DNA from 2 places in the Paenibacillus sp. BR2-3 genome. Region 2 is predicted to be linked to the other one. Evidence: a T-box and tRNA genes for the amino acid it is inferred to sense, from the RefSeq annotation. Region 2 holds a T-box; the other holds one or more tRNA genes.
The links. A T-box is a leader RNA that pairs with one kind of tRNA and senses whether it is charged. The one in region 2 lies ahead of tyrS (tyrosine--tRNA ligase), so its partner is inferred to be a tRNA-Tyr.
Positions count from the first base shown of each region.

Region 1: it encodes a tRNA-Tyr, which carries the amino acid that the T-box ahead of tyrS (tyrosine--tRNA ligase) is inferred to sense. The anticodon was not compared.

Region 1 covers NZ_CP126311.1:4,235,833-4,242,644, reverse strand. The annotation lists rRNA gene PaeBR_RS20470 (23S ribosomal RNA) at 262-3,193, shown strand; tRNA gene PaeBR_RS20465 (tRNA-Asn) at 3,257-3,332, shown strand; tRNA gene PaeBR_RS20460 (tRNA-Ser) at 3,336-3,428, shown strand; tRNA gene PaeBR_RS20455 (tRNA-Glu) at 3,447-3,521, shown strand; tRNA gene PaeBR_RS20450 (tRNA-Val) at 3,576-3,651, shown strand; tRNA gene PaeBR_RS20445 (tRNA-Met) at 3,740-3,816, shown strand; tRNA gene PaeBR_RS20440 (tRNA-Asp) at 3,829-3,906, shown strand; tRNA gene PaeBR_RS20435 (tRNA-Phe) at 3,926-4,001, shown strand; tRNA gene PaeBR_RS20430 (tRNA-Thr) at 4,024-4,099, shown strand; tRNA gene PaeBR_RS20425 (tRNA-Tyr) at 4,105-4,190, shown strand; tRNA gene PaeBR_RS20420 (tRNA-Trp) at 4,196-4,269, shown strand; tRNA gene PaeBR_RS20415 (tRNA-His) at 4,294-4,369, shown strand; tRNA gene PaeBR_RS20410 (tRNA-His) at 4,426-4,501, shown strand; tRNA gene PaeBR_RS20405 (tRNA-Gln) at 4,526-4,600, shown strand; tRNA gene PaeBR_RS20400 (tRNA-Gly) at 4,607-4,681, shown strand; tRNA gene PaeBR_RS20395 (tRNA-Cys) at 4,693-4,766, shown strand; tRNA gene PaeBR_RS20390 (tRNA-Leu) at 4,781-4,859, shown strand; gene PaeBR_RS20385 (methionine ABC transporter ATP-binding protein) at 5,150-5,911, shown strand; gene PaeBR_RS20380 (methionine ABC transporter permease) at 5,904-6,566, shown strand; gene PaeBR_RS20375 (MetQ/NlpA family ABC transporter substrate-binding protein) at 6,625-6,812, shown strand, end outside.
Region 2 covers NZ_CP126311.1:3,437,116-3,443,927, forward strand. The annotation lists gene PaeBR_RS16500 (diguanylate cyclase domain-containing protein) at 1-1,166, opposite strand, end outside; gene rpsD (30S ribosomal protein S4) at 1,562-2,161, shown strand; gene tyrS (tyrosine--tRNA ligase) at 2,291-3,544, opposite strand; T-box leader at 3,645-3,904, opposite strand; gene PaeBR_RS16515 (transglycosylase domain-containing protein) at 4,042-6,812, shown strand, end outside.

The sequences.
Region 1 (6,812 bases), 800 kb from region 2:
TTGAGAGTTTAAGCTCTCAAACGTACCATCTAGTCTGGAATTTTGATCGGCACAGTCGTGCTCGACCCAAAAATCCACAAACTTGATCCTTGAAAACTGGATACCGAAACGAATTTGCGTTTTAGAACATCTTTTAGCACACTTGTGCAAACAAGTGAATGTTATTAGTTGATACGATTGCTTCTTAATGGAGTGTCGAAGATTGACTTTCTTCTTCGGAAGAGAATCAATGTCCGATATTTTTCCTACGGAAAAAATCGAGGTTAAGCTAATAAGAGCACACGGAGGATGCCTAGGCGCCAGGAGCCGACGAAGGACGTGGCGAACAACGAAACTGCCTCGGGGAGCTGTAAGCAAGCTTTGATCCGGGGGTGTCCGAATGGGGAAACCCAGCTGTGGTAATTCGCAGTTACTTCTCTCTGAACACATAGGAGAGATAGAGGCAGACCAGGGGAACTGAAACATCTAAGTACCCTGAGGAAGAGAAAACAATAGTGATTCCGTCAGTAGCGGCGAGCGAACGCGGAACAGCCTAAACTTGGGCGATTTATCGCCTGGGGGTTGTGGGACGTCTCACATGGAGTTACAAAGGAATCTGGTAGGTGAAGAGGTCTGGAAAGGCCCGCTACACAAGGTAAAAGCCCTGTAACCTAAACTGTGTTCTCTCCGAGACGGATCCCGAGTAGTGCGGGGCACGTGAAACCCCGTATGAATCCAGCAGGACCATCTGCTAAGGCTAAATACTACCTGGCGACCGATAGTGAAACAGTACCGTGAGGGAAAGGTGAAAAGCACCCCGGAAGGGGAGTGAAATAGAACCTGAAACCGTGTGCTTACAAAAAGTCAGAGCCCTGTTTATGGGTGATGGCGTGCCTTTTGTAGAATGAACCGGCGAGTTACGTTTAACATGCAAGGTTAAGGTGAGAAGCCGGAGCCGCAGCGAAAGCGAGTCTGAATAGGGCGACATAGTATGTGGACGTAGACCCGAAACCGTGTGATCTACCCCTGTCCAGGGTGAAGGTGCGGTAACACGCACTGGAGGCCCGAACCCACGCATGTTGAAAAATGCGGGGATGAGGTGGGGGTAGCGGAGAAATTCCAATCGAACTCGGAGATAGCTGGTTCTCCCCGAAATAGCTTTAGGGCTAGCCTCGGCACAAGAGTAATGGAGGTAGAGCACTGATTGGTTGCGGGGCCCGCAAGGGTTACCAAGATCAGTCAAACTCCGAATGCCATCTATTTATTGCCGGGAGTCAGACAGTGAGTGCTAAGATCCATTGTCAAAAGGGAAACAGCCCAGACCATCAGCTAAGGTCCCCAAGTGTGTGTTAAGTGGGAAAGGATGTGGAGTTGCACAGACAACCAGGATGTTGGCTTAGAAGCAGCCACCATTGAAAGAGTGCGTAATAGCTCACTGGTCGAGTGACTCTGCGCCGAAAATGTAACGGGGCTAAACACACCACCGAAGCTATGGCTAGATACGTATGTATCTGGGGTAGGGGAGCGTTGTATGTGGGTTGAAGGTGTACCGTAAGGAGCGCTGGACAGCATACAAGTGAGAATGCCGGTATGAGTAACGAAAAGATCAGTGAGAATCTGATCCGCCGAAAGCCCAAGGTTTCCTGAGGAAGGCTCGTCCGCTCAGGGTAAGTCGGGACCTAAGGCGAGGCCGAAAGGCGTAGTCGAAGGACAACAGTTTGAAATTACTGTACCACCGTAATCCGCTATGAGCGATGGGGTGACGCAGGAGGGTAGTGACGCGGACTGATGGATGTCCGTCTAAGCAGTGAGGCTGATGTGTAGGCAAATCCGCACATCGTTAAGGCCAGGCTGTGATGGGGAGCGAAAATTAAAGTAGCGAAGGTCATGATCTCACACTGCCAAGAAAAGCCTCTAGCCAGGAGAAGGTGCCCGTACCGCAAACCGACACAGGTAGGCGAGAAGAGAATTCTAAGGCGCGCGGAAGAACTCTCGTTAAGGAACTCGGCAAAATGACCCCGTAACTTCGGGAGAAGGGGTGCCCCGGTAGTGTGAATAGCACGAGGGGGCCGCAGTGAAAAGGCCCAAGCGACTGTTTAGCAAAAACACAGGTCTGTGCGAAGCCGCAAGGCGAAGTATACGGGCTGACGCCTGCCCGGTGCTGGAAGGTTAAGGGGAGCGGTTAGGGGTTAAACCCGAAGCTGTGAACCGAAGCCCCAGTAAACGGCGGCCGTAACTATAACGGTCCTAAGGTAGCGAAATTCCTTGTCAGGTAAATTCTGACCCGCACGAATGGCGTAACGACTTGGGCGCTGTCTCAACGAGAGATCCGGTGAAATTTTAATACCTGTGAAGATGCAGGTTACCCGCGACAAGACGGAAAGACCCCATGGAGCTTTACTGCAGCTTGATATTGAATTTGGGTACGATCTGTACAGGATAGGTGGGAGCCAGGGAAGCAGGAGCGCAAGCTTCTGCAGAGGCGACGTTGGGATACCACCCTGATCGTATCTAGGTTCTAACCTGGTACCCTAATCGGGTACGGGGACCGTGTCAGGCGGGCAGTTTGACTGGGGCGGTCGCCTCCTAAAGAGTAACGGAGGCGTTCCAAGGTTCCCTCAGAATGGTTGGAAATCATTCGAAGAGTGCAAAGGCATAAGGGAGCTTGACTGCGAGACCAACAAGTCGAGCAGGGACGAAAGTCGGACTTAGTGATCCGGTGGTACCGCATGGAAGGGCCATCGCTCAACGGATAAAAGCTACCCTGGGGATAACAGGCTTATCTCCCCCAAGAGTCCACATCGACGGGGAGGTTTGGCACCTCGATGTCGGCTCATCGCATCCTGGGGCTGAAGTAGGTCCCAAGGGTTGGGCTGTTCGCCCATTAAAGCGGTACGCGAGCTGGGTTCAGAACGTCGTGAGACAGTTCGGTCCCTATCTGTCGTGGGCGCAGGAAATTTGAGAGGAGCTGTCCTTAGTACGAGAGGACCGGGATGGACGTACCGCTGGTGCATCAGTTGTTCCGCCAGGAGCATGGCTGAGTAGCTACGTACGGACGGGATAAGCGCTGAAAGCATCTAAGCGTGAAGCCCCCCTCAAGATGAGATTTCCCAACACGTAAGACCCCTTGAAGACGACGAGGTAGATAGGTTGGAGGTGGAAGTGCAGCAATGCATGGAGCTGACCAATACTAATCGGTCGAGGGCTTATCCAATATCTAATCGCGCAAATTCGTTTCGGATTCAGTTTTCAGGCGACTCAAGCCTGGAATGTATATTCCCTGATAGCTCAGTTGGTAGAGCACTCGACTGTTAATCGAGTTGTCACAGGTTCGAGTCCTGTTCGGGGAGCCATTTGGAGAGGTGTCCGAGTTTGGCCGAAGGAGCACGATTGGAAATCGTGTAGGCGCCACAAGCGTCTCGAGGGTTCGAATCCCTCTCTCTCCGCCACAAATTTTCTAGTAGTTTGGCCCGTTGGTCAAGGGGTTAAGACACCTCCCTTTCACGGAGGTAACATGGGTTCGAATCCCATACGGGTCACCATTTTCTCTTGATTTTATCTAGTGAGATTTGGTACAATTACCATTGTTCGTTTATGGAGGCTTAGCTCAGCTGGGAGAGCATCTGCCTTACAAGCAGAGGGTCGGGGGTTCGAACCCCTCAGCCTCCACCATAAAAATCCCCAAAAAGTGAAGCAAATGCTTCGCAGCGGGTTCCGTATACTTTTCGGGGGCCCCACAGGGATAATATACTTTTACTGACGCGGGGTGGAGCAGCCCGGTAGCTCGTCGGGCTCATAACCCGAAGGCCGCAGGTTCAAATCCTGCCCCCGCAACCAATTAAATTTTTTGGAACCGTGGTGTAGTTGGCCTAACATGCCTGCCTGTCACGCAGGAGATCGCGGGTTCGAATCCCGTCGGTTCCGCCATTTATCACTTTATTCGTATGGCTCGGTAGCTCAGTCGGTAGAGCAGAGGACTGAAAATCCTCGTGTCGGCGGTTCGATTCCGTCCCGAGCCACCATAAGCCTTACACAAAAGAATACGCCGGTGTAGCTCAACTGGTAGAGCAACTGACTTGTAATCAGTAGGTTGGGGGTTCAAGTCCTCTCGCCGGCACCATCCTTGGAGGATTAGCGAAGTGGCCAAACGCATCAGACTGTAAATCTGCTCACGTAAGTGTTCGGTGGTTCGAATCCATCATCCTCCACCAGTTTTAGGGGCATAGTTTAAAGGTAGAACAGCGGTCTCCAAAACCGTTAGTGTGGGTTCAATTCCTGCTGCCCCTGCCAATGTGGTTTTTAAAGGTTAATATGGCGACCGTGGCGAAGGGGTTAACGCACCGGATTGTGGTTCCGGCATTCGTGGGTTCGAGACCCATCGGTCGCCCCATTTTCTTTAAAGATCTTTTGTTTCATTTGTTAGAAGTTTTAATTATTTGTAATATGGCGACCGTGGCGAAGGGGTTAACGCACCGGATTGTGGTTCCGGCATTCGTGGGTTCGAGACCCATCGGTCGCCCCATTTAACTTTTTATTTGCATGTTGTTGGGGATTAGCCAAGCGGTAAGGCAACGGACTTTGACTCCGTCATGCATAGGTTCAAATCCTATATCCCCAGCCATACAATGCGGACGTGGCTCAGCGGTAGAGCATCGCCTTGCCAAGGCGAGGGTCGCGGGTTCGATTCCCGTCGTCCGCTCCATTTTTACTTATGGCGCCATAGCCAAGTGGTAAGGCAAAGCTCTGCAAAAGCTTTATCCCCAGTTCAAATCTGGGTGGCGCCTCCATTTATTTATATTATGCCGGCGTGGCGGAATGGCAGACGCGCTCGACTCAAAATCGAGTGGGAAACCGTGGAGGTTCGAGTCCTCTCGCCGGTATAATGAAGCAAAGAGTACCTGAAATCATTTGATTTCAGGTACTCTTTTTTTACATCTGTATGAACTGAGAGGAAGCTATGAGGGACAGAACAGGTTACAGGTCAGCCTGAAGCTCCGTCAAGGTTACCTTACATGATTTGGATATATCATTTCGAAAAAAATAATGACACAGACGAGTAAATGCCTTATTATTTAAGGATAATTTTAATGAAACAGTTTTTGAATAATTATAGTACAATATGTACGTAGGTGAGGAGCCTCATTATATACGCACGAAAGGGGGTTGCGCTATCCTATCTCTTAGTCAGGTAAGCAAAAGCTACAAGATGAAGGACGGCATGTATCAGGCGGTTGACACTGTATCGCTTGAAGTCGGGGCAGGGAACATTCATGGCATCATCGGTGCAAGCGGCGCCGGGAAGTCCACACTTCTTCGGATGATCAATTTACTGGAACGGCCTGATCAAGGTACGGTTACTGTAGACGGACAACTTCTGACGGAAATGCCGGATAAGCAGCTGCGGAAGGAGCGTCAGAAGATCGGAATGATTTTTCAGCAATTTAATCTCGTAAATAACATGACTGTCAGCCGAAATGTCTCTATCCCGCTGGAGCTGGCTGGTCTGACGAAAAGTGAACGGATGAAGCGGGTGAAGGAATGTCTGAGCTTTGTCGGTTTGGAGGACAAGGTGGAGCAATATCCCGCCCAGCTTAGCGGAGGACAGCGGCAGAGGGTGGCAATCGCCCGTGCGCTTGCGAACAGCCCAAAGCTGCTGCTCTGCGATGAGCCGACTTCCTCACTTGATCCCGAGACTACTGCTGAGATACTGGATGTGCTGAAGCATGTGAATGCAAGCTTCGGCGTAACCGTTGTGATCATCACCCATGAGATGGACGTTGTCAAAAGCATATGCAGACATGTATCTGTGATGGAAAGAGGGCGGATCATTGATTCATTCTCCCGGGATGAGGGTGAATTCCGTCCTGCTGCGGGGAGCTTCGGTTCGTATCGGGATCAGATTTTCAGCAAGGCGGGGGAAGCCCATGTTTGATAGCGTCGTTAAATATCAGGCCCAAATGTGGGAGTCGATCGGCGAAACCTTTGTGATGGTGGGAATATCGGTTGGCGCTGCGCTGCTGGTGGGGCTTCCTTTGGGGACGCTGCTATTTTTTTGCCGAAAAGGCCAGATCTATGAGAACAAGCTTGTGTCACTGGTTTTGAACAGTATCGTTAACATCATCCGTTCCTTTCCTTTTCTGCTGCTTGTTGTTGCACTGATCCCCGTAACCCGCATTATAGCAGGCACGGCGATTGGCACGATGGCGGCGACGATTCCTTTGTCTATTGTGGCGATTGCTTATTATTCGCGTTTGGTTGAGCAGTCCTTGCTGGAGGTTCCAAAGGGTACTATTGAGGCCGCTCTGTCTATGGGAGCTTCGAAGCTGGAACTTACCTATAAATTTTTGTATGTAGAGGCCCGTTCGGGTCTGGTGCTCGGATTAACAACCTCTACCATAAGCTTTATTTCCTTCTCGACAGTGATGGGAGTTGTGGGCGGGGGCGGGGTTGGCGATTTTGCCATCCGTTACGGTTATCAGCGGTTTGAGACCGAGGTCATGGTGTATGCTATTCTTGTTATGATCGTGCTGGTTCAGGCCGTTCAATTCACTGGCGGTACTCTGTCTAGACTGCTGGATAAGCGATAAAGGAGTTACAACAGTTACAACAACTATTCGTAATATAAAATGGAGGTTAGCTGCACTAATGAAAAGACTAATGCTACTTGCTCTTACACTGATGGTATTAATCGTTGCAGGTTGTGGAAATAAGGAGGCATCCGGAAATGATCCTGCACAAAATAGCGGTAAGCCGACGAAGCTTAAGGTCGCGACACTGATTCCGCCGATGACAGATATTCTGGATATTGTTAAGCCGTTGCTAAAAGAGGATGG
Region 2 (6,812 bases):
GTCTCCAGCCCGCCCTTCTCTTCATTCAAATGGAGAATACAGCAGTAGTCAGCCTCGAACATCTCCAGCAGCTCTTCAAAGGCAAATTGAAAAATATCACTAAGGCGCAAGCTTTGGTTCAGACGCTGGGTGAGCTCATTGCTCATCCTCAATTCACGAATCAGCTGATTGGAGCGTTCATACAGCTTGGCATTCTCGAATGCGGTTCCCGCCGTGTCCGCCACCATGGACAGAAAGCGTAAATCAACATCCAGAAATGATTGTTTATACATGACCATATGAAAAACACCATAAACACCCTGCTTACCGCTAAGCGGAAGACCAATCTCTATAAGCTTGCTATCCTCGTTGCTGGCCTGAATGGCTACCTTGCCGTCTTTGAACGCCCGGGCAGATGCGTCATTGCTCTCCCAGCGAAGCGGAAGCGGCTTCACCTGAGGATGAGCGCTGCGGTGATCCTGGGATATGAAGAGCACAAGCCTCGCACCCGGATACATCGCGGAAATACTCTCAATAACCTCAATTAAAACAGCATCCACATCAATATTATCATGCATTCTCTGAACAATCTGGAAGAGCAGGGAGTGGCGGTTACTTTCCTTCTCGGCATTCAGATGGACATCCGCAAGATCGGATACGAAAATATGCTCGAACCTGCGATAAAAGCATGTACGGAAATGCCGGGCCAGCACTTCAGCAATCTCCCGGCCGCCCTTCTCATACTGTTCAGTAGACATGGCACAGCCAAGAAAAGCGAATATATCACCTTTGGAACGCGTATAAACCGGCAGCGTCAAGAAGGTCAGGCTTGTCCCATTTTCCGTCATATGAGAGCTATTGGTCTTCCGGGATAGCAAGCTTAGGCCGGCAGCCTCTTCCCAGCAGGAACTCCAACGCTCATTGACCTGATTGATATGGTTCATCCATTTACCTTCATAATTAAGGACACACCAATTCCACGATTCAGTGAATGGAAGGGAAGCCTCTCCCTTGTACCACTCATGAAAGCTGTCCACAATCAGACCGTCTGTATAAGGAAAATCATAGGATACGATGTCCGTTTCCCTTAACCATGCGGTAGGATCTTCAGAATCGTCGTTGGATTGCATGGTGTCCTGTGTCAGCACATGGCTGCCTTTATGACCGTAAGCTTGCTGCTTTGACATAAAGAGGATCCCCTTACTATCTCTAATTTTAAAATTCTATTCCGATAACATTTATTAGTTAACCATATTTTACTCCCTTTCTTTCTGTAATGCATTATATTTTCCGCAAAACCGGGTTTTTTTTTAGGTCCTAAGCCCTAACGACAAAGAACGACAAAATCTCTTTAAACATGCGCTTGACTTTGCTAGTTGTTTTCATATAATATTTATTGTTGAACAAGACTGTAACTGGTCTTATATTGGGCGAAACGTTGTGTCACCCTCACGCGGGTTCGTTACTAATAGGGCAGCGGCTGAACTTCCCTATAGTGTGGATCTATAAACTTCCACGGATACGGCACGCGGCACAAATAGGCCCCACCTGAAATTTCAAATAAAAAGGAGTCTACTATAACATGGCACGTTACACAGGACCTAAATTTAAACTCAGCCGCCGTCTGGGCATTTCCCTTAGCGGTACAGGTAAAGATTTGAAACGCCCTTTCCCACCGGGACAACATGGCGCTAACCAACGCAGAAAAGTAAGTAACTACGGAATGCAGCTTTTGGAAAAACAAAAACTGCGTCACATGTACGGTTTGGGAGAGAAACAATTTAAAACTCTCTTCACTAAAGCTCAAAAGCTTCAAGGTATCGCGGGCGAAAACTTCATGTTCTTGCTTGAGAGCCGCCTGGACAACCTCGTATACCGTCTTGGATTTGCTAACTCCCGCGCTGGAGCGCGTCAGTTGGTATCCCATGGTCACGTAACTGTTAACGGCAAAAAAGTCGACATCGCATCTTACCGTGTAAGCACTGGCGATGTAATCGGTCTTCGTGAAAGAAGCCGCGCAATGTCTTCCATCAAGGAAGCTCTGGCTAACCGTTCACACCTTCCGGCTTACCTGGATTATGCTGAAGGCTCCTTCGAAGGCAAATACATCCGTTTGCCAGAACGTTCCGAGCTGTCCCAAGATATCGATGAGAAACAAATCGTCGAGTTCTACAACCGTTAATACTTTCTGTATAGCGGTTATTATGAAAGCCTCCGGATTTATCCGGAGGCTTTTTTATTATTTCATAAAAAAAAGGAGCACCGAATGGCGCCCCTCCTCCAAGATTCAATTATTATCCGATACAACTACTTATGCCAAGGTAAGCTTAGCGAACTTGCGCTTGCCAACCTGCAGTATATCTCCCTCTTGCGGGGTGATTTCAGCATTAGGGTCCTCTTGCTTCACTTCGTTCAGCTTCACGGAACCCTGTTGAATACTCCGCTTCGCTTCTCCATTAGAGCCTGCAAAGTTAACCAGTGTAAGCAGCTTTACCAGCTTGATTGTTCCGTTTTCCAGCTCATCGGCAGGAATCGCGAAGGTTTCAATATCGTCAGGTAATGCACGCTGCTGGAACACCGTTACGAAATGCTGCTGGGCAGCATCCGCAGCCTCCACATTGTGGTACATGCGTACAAAAGTATGGGCCAGCCGCATTTTGGCATCTCTCGGATGAACGGTCCCCTCCTGCAACCCTGTCTTCAACTCTGTAAGCTGGTCATTGCTGATATCAGTTGCCAGCTCGTAGTATTTCAGCATCAGCTCATCCGGAACGGACATGGCTTTGCCGTATATTTCATTCGGCTCTTCATCGATTCCGATGTAGTTGCCAAGACTTTTACTCATCTTCTGCACTCCGTCCAGCCCTTCGAGCAGCGGAGTCATGATCGCAGCCTGGGTATCCACACCATATTCCTTTTGGAGTGTCCGTCCCATAAGCAGATTGAATTTCTGATCCGTACCGCCGAGCTCCACGTCACTTTTCAAGGCAACGGAATCCATACCCTGCATAAGCGGGTAGAAAAATTCGTGGATGCTAATGGGCAGACCGCCTTGGAAACGCTTTGTAAAGTCGTCACGTTCCATCATTCTCGCTACCGTAACTTTAGCAGACAAAGTCACTACATCGGCAAACGACATCGGGCTAAGCCATTCGGAATTGTAGTATACCTTGGTTTTCTCCGGGTCTAATATCTTGTAGATCTGCTTCTTGTAGGTTTCGGCATTACGCTGCACGTCTTCCTCCGTCAATTGCTTGCGTGTTTCCGATTTGCCGGTTGGATCACCGATGCGTCCGGTAAAATCACCGATAATAAGCTGCACCTGATACCCCAGTTCCTGAAATTGACGCAGCTTATGCATGACAACGGTATGCCCGACATGAATATCCGGCGCGGACGGATCGAGTCCCAGCTTCACATTCAGTGGCACTCCCGTAACCACGGATTTCATGACCTTGCGCTTCAATTCTTCCTCAGGCACGATTTCCACAACACCGCGTGAAATCACTTCCAGCTGACGTTCCGTCTCCTGCTGCTGGGCTGCTGATAGTTCTTCCCATTTCATTCTTTTGTTCCTCCTTGAATTTCTCTTATACTGTGAAACAAATCATGTTAAATAAACGTCCTTCTAGTGAAGCCGAACACAAAAAAGCCCCTTTATCATCCCAAGGGACGAGAAAGAGACTCGCGGTACCACCCTAATTAAAGCCCTTGTATACACCGATAGCGCAGCAGAAGGCTTTCACTTCATTACCATAACGGGATTGCACCCGGTGCCGGACTACTGAACCGGAGCTTTGCTCCTGCCGTTCCTCCGGACAGCTCCAGACTGTAATTCAAAGGGGCCTGTTATCGGTTCACACCACCCACCGACTCTCTGCAAACGTAAAGCTTACCTTCTACTGATGTCTTTCCGCGCCTTTTTGATATCCGATTGCTTTCATTTATATCACATGACCTTTTTAAAAGTCAAACGGGAAAGAAACGGGATGACGCTAGAAGCGCATTCAAAAGCGCCAAATTGTGCTATAATAGTTCCGTTATAAAGGAGGATTATCGTCGATGGTTGAAGAGAACATGAAGAAGACCGAAAAGAAACGTCCCCCAGGGAGAAGATCCTGGCTGCGCAGGCTCGGTTCTGTGGCCAAATGGATGTTTATCCTGGGCATAATGGGCATATTGTTTGCCGGCGGTGCCGTCACAGGCTATATTACTTCGATTGTAAAAGATGACCCTGTCCGTTCCGAGCAATTAATTCAGCAGCAAATTAGCCAAAACGCGATTACCGGGTTTGCTTATTTCCGCGACGGCTCACCCATAGGCCAACTCCGTACGGAGGAGGACCGCAGGCTCATTGATTACAACAATATTCCCCAGATTATTATTGATGCCGTCCTCGCTATAGAGGACAAGAACTTCTACGAGCATAGTGGCGTTGATTTGAACGGAACCTTACGTGCTGTTAAGCAAAAGCTGCTTAATGAATCCGTTCAAACCGGGGGAAGTACACTTACGCAGCAGCTTGCAAGACGGGTATTCCTTAATCTGGACCGGACGGAAGACCGGAAAGTTAAGGAAATATTACTTTCATTGCGGCTGGAACGCTTTTTAGCCAAACCGGAGATTTTAACAGCCTATTTAAATAAGGTTCCTTTCGGTAACGGCTCGAACGGCTATAATGTGTTTGGGATCAAAGCCGCATCCAAGGGTATATTCGGTCTAGAGGATCTGGACAAGCTGAATATCGCCCAAGCGGCATATTTGGCGGGTCTCCCGCAGCTTCCTTCCGCTTATTCCGCGTTCAACGGACTGGGAGAATTCAACGAGACGGCATTCAAAAGGGCACTGGAACGCCAGCATCTGGTCCTGCGCCGAATGCTGGAGGAGAACAAGATTACTTCCTCACAGTACGATGAGGCCCTCGCCTTTGATATTAAGGGCTCCCTAGCGGCTCAAAGCAAGAAGGCTTACGCGACATATCCATACCTGATGCTGGAGATGGAACGTAAAGCCGCAGAGATCATGCTGTCTGTAAACGAAGACAAGGCAGATGCGGCGGACGCCGGAGAGGAAACCGGAGAAGATACTTTGCTGCTTGAGGAAGCACGGCAGCAGCTTATGACCGGAGGCTACCGGATATACACCACGATTGATAAAAAAGTATACAGTGCGATGCACAGCATATCCGATAACAGCGACAACTTTACCAAGGACAGCAAGTCCAAAGGCAAGGAACAAACAGCAGGAATAATGATCGACAACAAGACTGGTGCTATTCTGGGCATGATCGAGGGCCGCGATTTCAACATCGAACAGATGAACTATGCGACACAAATGGTTCGTCAGCCAGGCTCTACCATGAAACCTATTGCCGCCTATCTTCCTGCTTTGGATGCCGGATTAATTCAGCCAGCGGGAATATTGGATGATGCTCCGATTATTTTGAAGGATGGCACCAAAGGCTTCCACATTCCCAAGAATGCCAATAACCGCTATCAGGGCCTTGTTACAGCCCGGTACGCATTGAACAAATCGCTCAACTTGCCTGCTCTGAAGCTGTTTAACGAAAAGGTAGGCATCGAGAATTCATGGGCTTTTGCCAAAAAGCTGGGAATTACCACGATCCAGGATGAAGATTATAGCGCCCAAACCGGGGTTCTGGGTGGACTCCGCTATGGTGTATCGGTCGAAGAACTGACTAATGCCTATTCTTCCATCGGTAACAAAGGGGCATTTAATGATGCCTATATGATTGAAAAGATCGTAGATTCACAAGGGAAAATTGTCTATCAGCACAAAGTCAACCCGGAGCAGGTATATTCCGAGCAAACCGCTTATCTAATGACGGATATGCTGCGAACCGTTATTACTGAAGGTACTGCCAGTACCGTAAAGAGCAATTACAAGCATTTCGGCGAGATTCCCATCGTCGGAAAAACAGGCTCTACTCAAAACTATGCTGATGTTTGGTTTATGGGCTTCACACCGGACGTTACGCTAGGGATGTGGGTAGGTTACAAAGAGCCCGTAAATACGCTTGCAGGCGATACTCAGAAACGGCAGGCACAATCCTTATGGACCAAGGTCATGAATGCCGTTATTGATAAAAAACCGGAGCTGTTCGTGACACCGAAATTCACCCGGCCCGAAGGAATCGTCAAAAAAACAGTTTCTGCCTACAGCGGAAAGCTGCCGTCTGAACTGACCGATAAATTTACTACGGATTTATTCAACGTTAAATATGTTCCTAAAGATAGCGATAGCGGAATTACGAAAGCAAAGTATATTACGTTCAACGCTGTAAATTACATTCCTCAGGAAGGTACTCCCGATGATTTCCTGAAGGAAAAAATTGTAGTCACACGCGAAAAACCAATTCAAGATTTGGTTAAGGAGCTCCTGGCGGCCTTCCCGGGGATGAAGGACCCCGAACCGCTGGCTTATTATATGCCGGAGGATGCGAAATCGGATGTTCCAACCGAAGTGGATCCGCGTGTGGACGACGGACTTGCTCCAACTGCGCCGGGAAATGTTACAGTATCCTACAGTACTGGCAAAGCGGTTATTTCTTTTTCGCCAAGCGGCTCAGCTGATGTAGTTGGCTATCGGCTGTACCGTTCGCTGAACGGAGGTTCGTTCCAGAAGCAGCTGGTACTAATGGCTGGTGATGCTACTGTCTTCCCTTCAGGTACACCTGCCGGCGCCAATGCAACCTTCTATGTCGCAGCCGTGGATGTGGCCGGACATGAGACCGCCTCAGGCAGCATTGCCGGTGGTGCCGGGGCAACACCGTCCCCTTCACCAGCGGCAACGGATCCTTCACCAACGATACC